4 regions of the Bacillus sp. TCT6 genome follow, and region 1 is predicted to be linked to each of the others. Evidence: predicted binding sites of a transcription regulator. Region 1 holds the regulator's gene; each other region holds the start of a gene.
What was found. The regulator LexA, encoded in region 1, represses DNA repair genes until DNA is damaged. The targets are predictions, from matches to a motif close to CGAACATATGTTCG.

Region 1 (3,170 bases):
TTGGATTGGTGGCATTGCTAGTGTAGTAACACCATTTTTCGTTATTGGAAAAGTATTTATGGGTACTTTTATATGGTTGGATCTTTTCGTTAGTATAACGTTTGTTGGAGTAGGTTTGTTGTTATGTATTATCGCTTTTTATAGTACAAAGTGGTTTAAGAGATTGTGTGTACGATACGTAATATGGAACTTCAAAATGATAAAAGGAGAGTAAATGATGAAAAAACTATTTTTAATCGCTATCGCTTGTATCATTATTGGAGTAATAGGAATTTCCCAAACATATGAAAAAGCAGTACAAACTGCTGAAAAAGGCGATAAAGAAGATGTAATTAAAAACGAAACATTAAAAAATATAGAAGTTAAGTTAGATGCCGGAGATATTGTTATCCAAAAATCTCCTGACTCTTCTTTTTATGTAAAGCAATCAGGAGATGTACGTAAACAAGAGATTCGTATTGCAGAAGATGGTGACACATTAAAAATTATTGGGGAAAGAGAAAAAGGTGCTTCATTTGATTTTTCTTTTTACGATTTTAGGTTCCAAACGTCTAAATTGACTCTCCTTGTGCCCGAACGCTCTTATCAAGATGTAAAAGTAAATTCATCTGCTGGACAAATCGAAATGAGTGATGTGAAAAGTGATAGTGTAAGTGTTAGAACACTTGCTGGAGAAGTAGAGCTGAAACAAGTAACGTCTAAGAATGTGGAGGGATCTACAAAAGCTGGTGAGGTGAACTTTAAAAAAGTAATAGGGAAAGTGACCGCAAAAACAACAAGTGGGGAAATAAATATTCAAGATCATGATTCTAAGTATAATCTAGAAGCAAGTTCAACTGCGGGAGATATAGATATTACTTTATCGGAAAAACCACAAGATGCGGTAATTACTGGGCAAAGTGCTGCCGGAGATGTAACAATTTTTAATGAAGAAAATAATAACGTAACAATTGGAAATGGTAGTAAAAAGATTAGCGGTAAAACGGCTGCTGGAGATGTCACGATTGAAACTCGTTAATAAGAAATAGAGTGCATGGAAATCTATCAAAATACAAAAAGAAGATAATTACCGTATATAAATAAGGTAATTATCTTCTTTTTATTATTTTTAATGTAAATCACGATATACGCCAATTACTTTCCCGATAACTGACACTTGTTTTAAAATGATAGGTTCTAATGAAGAGTTTTCTGGTTGTAGACGGAAATGGTCTTTTTCTTTATAGAAACGTTTAACAGTTGCTTCGTTATCTTCTGTTAAAGCGACTACAATTTCACCATTATATGCAGACTGTTGTTGGCGAACAACAACTAAATCTCCATCGAAAATACCAGCTTCAATCATACTATCTCCAGAAATACGTAACATGAACACTTGGTCTGCTCCGGAAACAATGCTAGCTGGAAGTGGGAAATGTTCCTCTACGCTTTCGACCGCTGTAATTGGTAAACCAGCAGTAACTTTTCCGACAATTGGAACTTGAATAACAGATTGTGTTTCCGTATCCATTCGGTCTTCGCCTAAAATTTCAATGGCACGTGGTTTTGTTGGATCGCGTCGAATGTATCCTTTTTCTTCTAATCGTGATAAATGTCCGTGCACTGTAGAACTAGAAGCGAGGCCGACTGCTTGACCAATTTCACGTACGGAAGGTGGATATCCTTTTTCTTGTACTTTTAGCTTAATAAAGTCGAGAATGTCTTGCTGGCGTTTCGTTAACTTTTCCATGTTTTCTAACACCTCGTTTTCTTTCATTTTTCTTATTAATAAGTATAACATGTGAAAAAACATTCTACAAACATAAGTTCGAACAAATGGCAGATTTATGTTACACTATAGGGAAATGATAGGGAGAAAGAGGGGTTCAAAATGAATGCAATTATTTATGCACGTGTGAGTACAACGAAAGAAGCGCAAGAAACATCATTATTACGTCAAAAAGATGAATTATTGCATTTAGCTGAGCGCTATCAAATGAATGTTACGAAGGTGATTGAAGAGCAGGCTAGTGGGTATACAATTGAACGTGACGGTATATTAGAGGTGTTAGATACAATTCGGGACGAACAAATTGATGTGTTACTTATACAAGATGAAACGCGCCTTGGTAGAGGGAATGCGAAGATTGCATTAATGCATTGTTTACATAAAGAAGGCATAAAAGTATATACACATACACATAATGGTGAATTACAATTGTCGGATTCTGATTCGATGGTATTAGATATTATTGGTATTGTTGAAGAATATCAAAGGAAGATTCATAACTTGAAAATTAAACGAGGTATGCAACGTGCAGTAGAAAAAGGTTATCGTCCAGAAAATAATTTAAAAAATCGTCATTTAAGTGTAGGAAGAGAGAAAAAAGAAGTGCCAATTGAGGAAATTGTACGTTTGCGAAAAAGTGAACTCACGTTTGAAGAAATTGCAGCAACACTACGTGGATTTGGTCATAATGTTTCAAAGGCGACTGTACATCGTAGATATGTAGAGTATACGAAGCAATTGCTTGATAAAGAAGAGTAACTATTGTATGATAATAATCAGTTTTGATTAGAAGGGGGATTCGAGATGATTAATCACGAACTCGTTGAACGCATTAACTTCTTAGCGAAAAAAGCAAAAGCTGAAGGTTTAACTGAAGAAGAGCAACGTGAGCGTCAATCGCTACGTGAACAATATTTAAAAGGATTTCGTCAAAATATGTTAAACGAACTTAAAGGTATTAAAGTTGTTAACGAAGAAGGTACAGATGTTACACCGACGAAATTAAAAGCTTTAAAAAAGCAAGATAATGCAAAATTAAATTAAAAGATGGGCGAAGCCCATCTTTTTTATTTGTAAAAATCCTTATTTAATAACTTTCCAGTTGTTATTAACGGTTGCTTCTATCGTTCTATGTTCCAATATATAATTAGCGATAAGTTCAGACATATCAGTGGGTATATCTTTTACTATCGGTTTGTTTTGAAACATAAAGAAATTTCCCCCGCCACTTGCACGATAATTATTCATTACAACGTCATATTCGTCATTCATATTAAGAGGAGCACTTTTATGCTGTAAAGATTCTACTCTTTCACCAATTGGTTTTGAAATGTTTAATACATATGAAATCCCTTCCCACATATCATAATTATAATGTTGTGGTTTTGGTTCTATGTAGGTA
Region 2 (3,170 bases), 750 kb from region 1:
CTTCTCCAATTGTTGCTGAAACCGTTTCTAATCCAACTGGACCACCACGGAATTTCTCAATAATACCAAGCAGTAATTTATGATCAATATGATCTAAACCTAATTTATCTACTTGCAGTAGCTCTAATGCCATTTGTGTAATTTCCATCGTAACCGTTCCGTTACCACGAACTTGCGCGAAATCACGTACACGTCTTAAAAGACGATTTGCAATACGAGGTGTACCACGAGCACGCCTTGCAATTTCTAGTGCAGCTAACGAATCAATTTCAACTTCGAATACTTCTGCTGTACGTTCAACAATCGCAGAAAGCTGATCTACTGTGTAATACTCTAACCTTGAAAGTACACCGAATCGGTCACGAAGCGGCGCTGATAATGCTCCGGCGCGTGTCGTTGCTCCAACTAATGTAAATGGCGGTAAATCTAGGCGTACAGAACGTGCTGAAGGCCCTTTTCCAATTACGATATCAAGGCAAAAGTCTTCCATTGCAGGATACAATACTTCTTCAATTGATCTATGCAAACGATGAATTTCATCAATAAATAATACATCTCCTGGCTGAAGCGCTGTTAATACAGCAGCTAAATCTCCTGGTCTTTCAATTGCCGGACCTGAAGTTGTTCTAACATTAACGCCCATTTCATTAGCAATAATATTCGCAAGCGTCGTTTTACCAAGACCTGGTGGTCCATATAAAAGCACATGATCTAACGTTTCTTCACGCATTTTCGCCGCTTCAATAAATACTTCTAAATTATGTTTCGCTTTATCTTGGCCAATATACTGACGGAGCGTCTGTGGCCGTAATGAATATTCTAAATCCGAATCTTCATATGCAGATTCCCCTGAAAGGAGACGTTCGTCCATTATACTCACCTCTTACCATTTAGTAAAAGACTAAGTGCCTTTTTAATATACTGATCCGTCGTTAATGATTCTTTTAATAACTCTGGTACAACGCGAGAAACTTCGCGTTCTGCGTATCCAAGTGCGCGCAGAGCTTCCAGTGCCTCATCAAGCTCAGCTGATGTACCTTTCTTCTCATCAAAACGTTCTGTGTCTGAGAATAAATCAACAAATGCATCTGGTACGACATCTGCTAGTTTTCCTTTTAAATCTAAAATCATTTGGCGTGCTGTTTTCTTTCCGACGCCTGGGAATTTCACTAAAAACTTCTCATCTTCATGCTCAATCGCTTGAACGACCTGTCCTGTTTGACCAGAAGCTAAAATTGCAAGAGCGCCTTTTGGCCCAATGCCAGACACGCCTAACAACTTTGTAAATAATAAACGCTCTTCACGTGTTTTAAACCCGTAAAGTGCCATAATATCTTCTCTCACATAATGATATGTATAGACACGGATTTCTTGCTTACTTCTTTGAAATACATACGGATTCGGTGTGAAAATTTGATAACCAATTCCATTATGATCAATTACGACATATTCCGGCCCTACATACTCCACGTAACCTGTAACATATTCAAACAAAATACGATCTCTCCCTCTTAAATCATGTATTCCATTTTAACATATTTAATGATAGAAAAGCGAGACTGCCCCAACAAATGTTCTCCACTTGAAACTTCTGTTATTTTCCATTGACAGAAAGGTTAAAGCACCTTAATATACAGAGGTCGATAATGATTATCAATACTAATTAAAGGGGTTACATCAGGATGAAACGTAAGCTATTTATTTTATTTACTATTATGCTTGTTGTTCTTTCTATCGTTGGCTGCTCTTCTCAAAAAGAAGAATCGAAAGCAAAAGAACAACCGAAAACAAAAGTTGTAAAACATGCTAAAGGTGAAGCAACAATTCCAGTAAATCCAAAGAGAATTGTTGACTTATCTGGATCAACAGAAGAACTATTACTTCTTGGACACAAACCTGTTGGTACAGCAAATACATATAAAGATAAAATCCAAAATCACTTAACAGATAAGTTAGATGGAGTAAAAGCAGTAGGTTGGTACTGGGCACCTAAAGTTGATTTAGAAGCTGTTACTGCTTTAAAACCAGACTTAATTATTTTAAACAACCGTCAATTAAAAATTTATGATCAACTAGAAAAGGTTGCACCTACAGTTGTTCTAGAAACAAACTTAGAAGACTGGCGTGGTAAATTTAAAGAAGTAGGTAAGCTATTTGGCGAAGAGAAGAAAGCAGACAAATGGATTGCAGACTACGATAAGAAAGCAGACTCTTTATCTAAAAAAATTAAAGAGAAAACAAAAGATGAGAACTTTATGTTCGTTGCAGTTACACCACAAAACTTCCGCGTATACGGCAGCTTCGGATACGGTGACATCATCTTTAATGACTTAAAACTTCCAGCAACAAAAGGTACAGATTTAAAACAAACAATGGCGCAAGTATCGCTAGAAGGTCTTGTTGCATTCCAACCTGATCAAATGTTTATTGTAAACTTTGGCGGCGAAGCTGATAAAGTTTACGAAGACTACAAAAACAGTGCCGTTTGGAAAGACAATAAAGCTGTGAAAAACAATCATGTATATGAAGTATCAAACGAAATCTTCAATACGAAAGCATTCAATCCAATCGGAAAAGATATGCTAATCGATGAAATCGCAAAAGAAATTTTAGCTAAGAATAAGTAAGAAAAAGCAGCTCACCATGAGCTGCTTTTTTTCTTATTTTGCACTGCGTATTGCTTCATTTTTTCAATCGTTCTCACAAAACCTTCTTTTGATTTAATCCGAATACCACGCTTCAATTTCGCACGCTCATAACTCTCAAGCTTTTTCATATCAATTTGGAAGAAGGAGTGAATCGCATTATCACTTTTCGGTACACCTTTGAAAATTTGTAATATCCCTTCCTCTGACACGCCAAAATAACCGCTCGTTTTTAATAACGGAGAAATATCATCAACTTTCTTTTGCAATACAATTTGTACATCATCACGATCAACGAGCTGCCATTCTTTATACTGCTGTAAAAACTTTTCTAAATCCACCACTTTTTCTGTAAGTATTTCCTCACTTACTTCTCCATCAACATACATACGCTCTAATAAAATTGTAACTTCGGGTTCTTTTTTCGTTACTTCTGGTACTGGCCCTTCCGCCTTCACATTCGTTTCATAAACGAAACAAAACATCATAACGAAAGCTTGCACCGCAATCAGTATCCATTTCATT
Region 3 (3,170 bases), 1.4 Mb from region 1:
GATCAACCATCGCACGTCCTAACCCTTGTGTCACACCTGTAATAATTACAGACTTACCAATTTCTTTTCTCTTCATTTCGCTCATCCTCCTTCCCTATATATTACTCTCTTCATTTTTATTCAGCCATTTACTATAGTATCAACTCAACTCATACTTTAGTAATAGTTTTGATATTGCATACATAAACAAAAAAAGTAACCATCATGGTTACTTTTTGCTACCTATCTAAAAATTCATTGTTTATTTCATTATTGTTTTTACATTTCAACTTCTCTTTTCCACATTTCTCACACTGGTACATATAAACTACACCTAATGTACCTTTTTTAAAATCCTCATTATCCTGCATCTTAATAAAAATATATTTATGTTTACAATGCGATTCACCCAAATAATTTTTAAACCACTTTTTCAACACAACACATTCCACCTTTATGATAGAACCTTTATTTAGCTGCCTTATGACATACTTTTATTTAAATGTTCAATCTCATATTGCAATTTTTTAAATTGCTCAAAATGCATGGTAATAGATTGACTACTACCATAATCAACATTTTGTTTCACTAATATAACACCCGTATCATGAAAAAGCGCTTCAAGTTCTTTCCTAATAGAAACTTTCGCAATATGAGCTGTTTTAATTGCAGATAAAATTGCAATTTCATTAAACTTTAATTTTATTTCATTTGGACAAAATGCGTCTTCAACTAATATAACTTCATTACTATAAATTAGTGCAACAAGATTACTTGATTTGGCATCTGTTAAATCAACTTTTTTCATAATATCTTTCATTACATTTTGCCTCCTTTATTTTCATATATATTAATTATACAAATTTTTCAAAAAAATACTCAACTTTATTATATTAATTTTAACACACTTTTATTGAAATCCATGCTCCAAACGTTTTACTATCCCACAATTTTTATTGTATGAACCATCTGGACTATAACTCCATATAGTAATGTTAACAACTTATTATAAAGCAGGTGAAAATTATGCCATCAGTTGTAGGAAATTTAGTTGTACAAAATAGTAATGGTTCATTTAACTTAGGTGATTTCTACAACGTTTCTCCGAAAGAAAATACGAAAGCTTATAATGGCTCCGGCGCATCAAACGTTGGTTTTGTTGTTAATACTTTTAGCGGTGTTAGCGCGACCAATACATTTGATTCTGACCTTGCAGATCAAAACCAAGTGGGTACAGCCTAATCTTATGTTTAACCTTCTGTATAGAAAATTTTAATTTGTCTATACTATAATCAGGCTGTTTGACAGCTCTTGTTGATTTTGGAGTACCCTATCTTTTTCTCCCTTTCCCTGGGGCTCAGCAGCTAGCATGAAGCTAGCTGCTTTTTCTTGTATTATTTATTTCATAAATCAGAAATAAAAGAAGCTGCCATTTAATATTCAGCTTCTTTTACGTTATTTCAATAATATCCATAGCGTTAAATACGTAAGTTTTATAAAAGGCGTCTGTACAAATTACAATTTGTTTTACCGGATTAATATGTACAACTGTCATGTAGCTTGTTAATATGTAGCCATCTTCAAAATATGTTACCAATATTTCTTTCTCAGACAGTAATGAATTTAATAATTTATCAGAAATTCTCTCTTTTGCTTCATTTGTTAAAAGCGGTTTTTGTACTTTTAATTTCTCTCCAATAATCTTTCTCATATTTAAAAGTTGTTCGGATATTACTGTAAACGGAACCCACTCTCTTTCTTCTTTTTGTATCTTTACATCGTTCATTTTTTATCTCCTTGATCATTTATACATTTATTTAGTCATACTATCCCTTAGTTATTTTTAATACTCACTAAACTCGGATTTACTTCTAAATTATAATTAGGTTATCCCTCTAAGGAACATTAGTTCTTATTATACACGAACTTACGTTCTTTTGAGAAGAGCCATACTTATTATTTTTTAACAAAAAACACAATTTTATTTACCTCTATACTTTCTTTTTCCTTTATCAAATAAACTTCTCATTTCTTATGTAAAATGAAATACATATAACAACTAAAAAGCGACTTCACACAAAGTGAAATCGCCTTTTTCTAAAAAATATTTCAAATTTTATTTTTCTATCCTAACTAATGTTCTTTCTGGAATACATAATTCATCTATATTAAAATGATTTATTTTTAATTTCAATTCCCCTACTCGTTCCTTACCTTCATCACCAACCCAACAACTAAATAATTCGAAATAGTCTCCATCTTCCAAATAGCCTTCCATAATCTTGCATAAAGTTAAAAGTTTTTCTTTCGCTTCTTTTTTTCCTTTACGTTTTGCCACTCGACAAGTTCAATTCCCCAACTAGTTGAAACCTCATATGTGAAATTTGTTTGGAATTGATACTCTTGTACAATTTCAAGCATACTTTCATCTGAAAAACACGGTCCAAAAACAATTACATCATTAGAATCTGGAACCGTTAACTGAATTTCTACATTACAGCCTATGTAACTAGCTAAACTCATTTTATACTCCTCCAATATTCGTATAAAAAATACTTCATAGTATATTTATTCATATATAAAATCCCTACCCAAACAAAAAAGTTTTAAATTTTTTCGTTTATTAACCATCTATAACTGAAAACATATACTATGATGAACGAACTCACAAAGCATAAGAAAAGAGAACATTTACAACACTCTCTTTTCTTACATACTCTATGAAACTTTGCAAAACTGAATCAGTGATTTTTATTATTATATTATATTTTATTACATATACATAGGTTGTACTATTATATGTAACTCTCTCTCTGTATCCGATTTTTTCGGATGACGAAAATAATTAAGTTCGTACTTTAACACTTTATACTCAACCATCCCTATTTTAATCCCTTTCGTTTCTTTTAATATTGCTAATAAATCACTTATATTTTCATCATATGACTCAAAAATTTTCGCACCGCCCTCTCCCTGAAAGATTACTTTCATATATTCTCCCCACCTAATTTATTGATGTGGTAAATGACGCGTTTAAAACGATTCATTCTTTATCCTAAAATGTTCATACTAAAAAGAACATCCTTTCCAATCGAATGCTCAGTTTTTTACTAATTATCCATGTTAAATATTTATTCAAAAACATTATATGTACTATTTTTTAAATTAAGTTCGATATCCATTATTAAAGA
Region 4 (3,170 bases), 120 kb from region 1:
ATTACAATATACAGCAAAGACCGTCGTCCCGCTTTTTTAAGGGACTTTCTTCATTTCACAATTAAAATGTCATATTATTATTTCGGTAAGATTTAAACCTTACTCCGAATATTACTTCTCTTCTTGAGAAGAGTATATCGTATATAAGAAAAAATATACATTCTCATTGTATCTATCGTAATTTTCATTGTCAAGCGTTGTCTACTTTTACTTTCTTTACCTTCAGTCCTTAATGTTATCTGAATTTGAAAAATTGATAGCATACTATCCTGGAAAACCTTAGTAAATACCATTTTATTCCCTTAAAACGTATGAATATTCCTCTTTACACATCCCATTTGAGTCAAAAAAATATTTTAACCACTACGATAGATACCCCTTTAATAGAAGGTAAAAAAATAAAAGACACGGGACCCGTGTCTTTTATTTTTTAATCTTGAAGAGTTGCATCTTCCGTGTCTTCCACACCAGAATCTTCACCAATTCCGTGATGATCACGAACAAAGAAGGCAATTTCCTCTCTTAAGTCCGTATTCTCTTTTAAGAATTGCTTCGAATTTTCACGACCTTGTCCTAAACGTTCTTCATTATAAGAATACCAAGCACCGCTCTTTTGAACGATATCAAGCTCAGAAGCCATATCCAAGATTTCACCCTCTCTTGAAATACCTTCTCCGTACATAATATCAACTTCAGCAACACGGAATGGTGGCGCTACTTTATTTTTCACTACTTTTACTTTTGTTTTATTACCAACGATGTCGTTACCTTGCTTTAATTGCTCCGCACGACGCACTTCAAGACGGACAGTTGAATAGAATTTCAACGCACGACCACCTGGAGTTGTTTCTGGGTTTCCGAACATAACCCCAACTTTTTCACGAATTTGGTTAATAAAGATTGCAATTGTTTTTGATTTGTTGATTGCTCCTGAAAGCTTACGAAGTGCTTGTGACATTAAACGTGCTTGTAAACCTACGTGTGAGTCACCCATGTCGCCTTCAATCTCTGCTTTCGGTACAAGAGCTGCTACAGAGTCAATTACGATAATGTCAACCGCACCACTTCGTACAAGAGCTTCCGCGATTTCTAATCCTTGCTCCCCTGTATCAGGCTGTGATAATAGTAATTCATCTATGTTAACGCCTAATTTTTGTGCATATACAGGATCCATTGCGTGCTCCGCATCGATGAATGCTGCTTGTCCACCTTGACGTTGTACTTCTGCAATTGCATGTAATGAAACTGTCGTTTTACCTGAACTTTCAGGTCCGTAAATTTCGATAATACGGCCACGTGGGTATCCGCCTACCCCTAATGCCACATCAAGTGCTAAAGAACCACTTGAAATTGTAGAAATTCTACGTTCCGCTTGTTCTCCTAATTTCATAATTGAACCTTTACCAAATTGCTTCTCTATTTGTTTTAACGCCATATCTAATGCCGCTTGACGATCACTCATTCAAAATTCCTCCTTAACTGAATTGCTAATCTTATTATACCTATTTTCAATTCAATTTGCCAACAAAAATCGAACATTTATTCGATTTTTTTATTTTCCATTACATAAATACGTAATTTAACTATAAAAAAAGCTAGAAGAAACTTATATCTCTTCTAGCTTTTTATATAAATGATAAAATCCATATTTTGTCGAGCGTTCTCTAATTTGTTGACGACTTCCACTTAAATTAAGAGGAAAAACTGCAGTTTGTTCACCTTTAATCGCCAATCCAACAAATACTGTTCCTGGCTCTTTCTGTTCTGAAGCATCTGGCCCTGCTACCCCAGTGAAACTAATTCCGATATCCGCTTTTAATAAATCCTTAACATTTTCAGCAAGATAACGAGCACATTCTTTACTAACTGCACCATCAGTATGCAACACTTCTTCAGGCACACGCAATACATGTTGCTTCACATCATTATGATAACAAATGACACCGCCTTTAAATACAGAAGAAACACCAGCATTTTCAGTTACTTGATTTCCAAAAAGACCACCTGTTAAACTTTCTGCACATGCTAAAGTTAACCCTTTTCTCTTCAATAACTCGATTGCCTTATAATGCAAAAATTCTTGGTCATATCCGTAGAAAAATTCTCCTACCCTTTCTAAAATCAAATCTTCCACATGTTGAATTAGTTTCTCCGCTTCGCTAACATTTTGATGCTTAGCGGTTAAACGTAATGTCACTTCTCCATCATTTGCTAGCGGGGCGATTGTTGGGTTTGTTTGTCCATCAATTAAATCTTGAACTTTCACCTCTAATTGGGACTCCCCGATACCGAAGAAACGAAGCACACGGGAATAAATGTTTTCTCCTGTTGTAAAATTACGTAAAAAAGGCTCCACGTAACTTACATACATTGGTTTCATTTCTTTTGGCGGCCCTGGTAATAAAATATAAACTTTTCCGTTCTTATTTACCCCCATACCAGGCGCCATACCGTGGTCATTTGCAAATACTGTTGCTCCATTTAAGACGAGCGCTTGCTTTTTATTATTCTCCGTAAATTCACGGCCTGTACGCTTAAAGTAATTACTTATTAAGGCTAATGCCTTTTCATCATACACAAGCGCTTCATCTAAACTAGCCGCTATCGTTTCTTTCGTTAAATCATCTTTTGTCGGTCCTAATCCACCTGTAAAAATAAGTATATCAGCACGTTCTTCCGCAGCTTCAATCGCCTTTTGCAGTCGCTTATTATTATCACCAACAACAGTATGATAGTACACGTTAATTCCAATTGAAGCTAACTTTTCAGATAAAAACTGGGCATTTGTATTTGCAATTTGTCCAAGTAATAATTCAGTTCCAACCGCAATAATCTCAGCATTCATCCTAATTCCCCCATAAACTTCTATTTTGAGTTTACAAAAGCAGCTCTATTTTTCCAGAAATAATCCCATCCTGAAATAACAGTAAAGATTAATGCAATCCATATGAAGATATCAGCAACTGGAATATGGATTAAATTTAAAGGTACATCGTGTAATAAATATGCTGCAATCGCAATAATTTGTGTCCATGTCTTAATTTTCCCTAGCTGATTTGCCGCAACTACTTCCCCTGTTCCAGCAAGTACAAGACGTAAACCTGTTACAGCAAACTCACGACTGATAATTACAATAACAATCCAAGCCGGTACATATTGCATCTCTACCA

Region 2: ruvA (Holliday junction DNA helicase RuvA) is a predicted target of LexA. The motif match lies at 1,565-1,578, and genes of this name have one in related genera.
Region 3: AC0ONG_RS10125 (YolD-like family protein) is a predicted target of LexA. The motif match lies at 1,902-1,915, and genes of this name have one in related genera.
Region 4: recA (recombinase RecA) is a predicted target of LexA. The motif match lies at 1,533-1,546, and genes of this name have one in related genera.

Annotation. Positions count from the first base shown of each region.
Region 1 is NZ_JBVYHX010000001.1:3,332,187-3,335,356, reverse strand. It holds gene AC0ONG_RS16875 (DUF1700 domain-containing protein) at 1-214, shown strand, start outside; gene AC0ONG_RS16870 (DUF4097 family beta strand repeat-containing protein) at 215-1,018, shown strand; gene lexA (transcriptional repressor LexA) at 1,109-1,729, opposite strand; gene AC0ONG_RS16860 (YneB family resolvase-like protein) at 1,871-2,527, shown strand; gene AC0ONG_RS16855 (DUF896 domain-containing protein) at 2,573-2,812, shown strand; gene AC0ONG_RS16850 (bifunctional metallophosphatase/5'-nucleotidase) at 2,852-3,170, opposite strand, start outside.
Region 2 is NZ_JBVYHX010000001.1:4,077,840-4,081,009, forward strand. It holds gene ruvB (Holliday junction branch migration DNA helicase RuvB) at 1-871, opposite strand, end outside; gene ruvA (Holliday junction DNA helicase RuvA) at 877-1,494, opposite strand; gene AC0ONG_RS20830 (iron-hydroxamate ABC transporter substrate-binding protein) at 1,683-2,627, shown strand; gene AC0ONG_RS20835 (BofC C-terminal domain-containing protein) at 2,639-3,169, opposite strand.
Region 3 is NZ_JBVYHX010000001.1:1,971,571-1,974,740, reverse strand. It holds gene AC0ONG_RS10145 (SDR family oxidoreductase) at 1-76, opposite strand, end outside; gene AC0ONG_RS10140 (hypothetical protein) at 219-419, opposite strand; gene AC0ONG_RS10135 (hypothetical protein) at 461-799, opposite strand; gene gerPF (spore germination protein GerPF) at 1,006-1,221, shown strand; gene AC0ONG_RS10125 (YolD-like family protein) at 1,430-1,765, opposite strand; gene AC0ONG_RS10120 (hypothetical protein) at 2,096-2,317, opposite strand; gene AC0ONG_RS10115 (hypothetical protein) at 2,272-2,502, opposite strand; gene AC0ONG_RS10110 (hypothetical protein) at 2,752-2,970, opposite strand.
Region 4 is NZ_JBVYHX010000001.1:3,450,167-3,453,336, forward strand. It holds gene recA (recombinase RecA) at 431-1,462, opposite strand; gene AC0ONG_RS17415 (competence/damage-inducible protein A) at 1,607-2,845, opposite strand; gene pgsA (CDP-diacylglycerol--glycerol-3-phosphate 3-phosphatidyltransferase) at 2,866-3,170, opposite strand, start outside.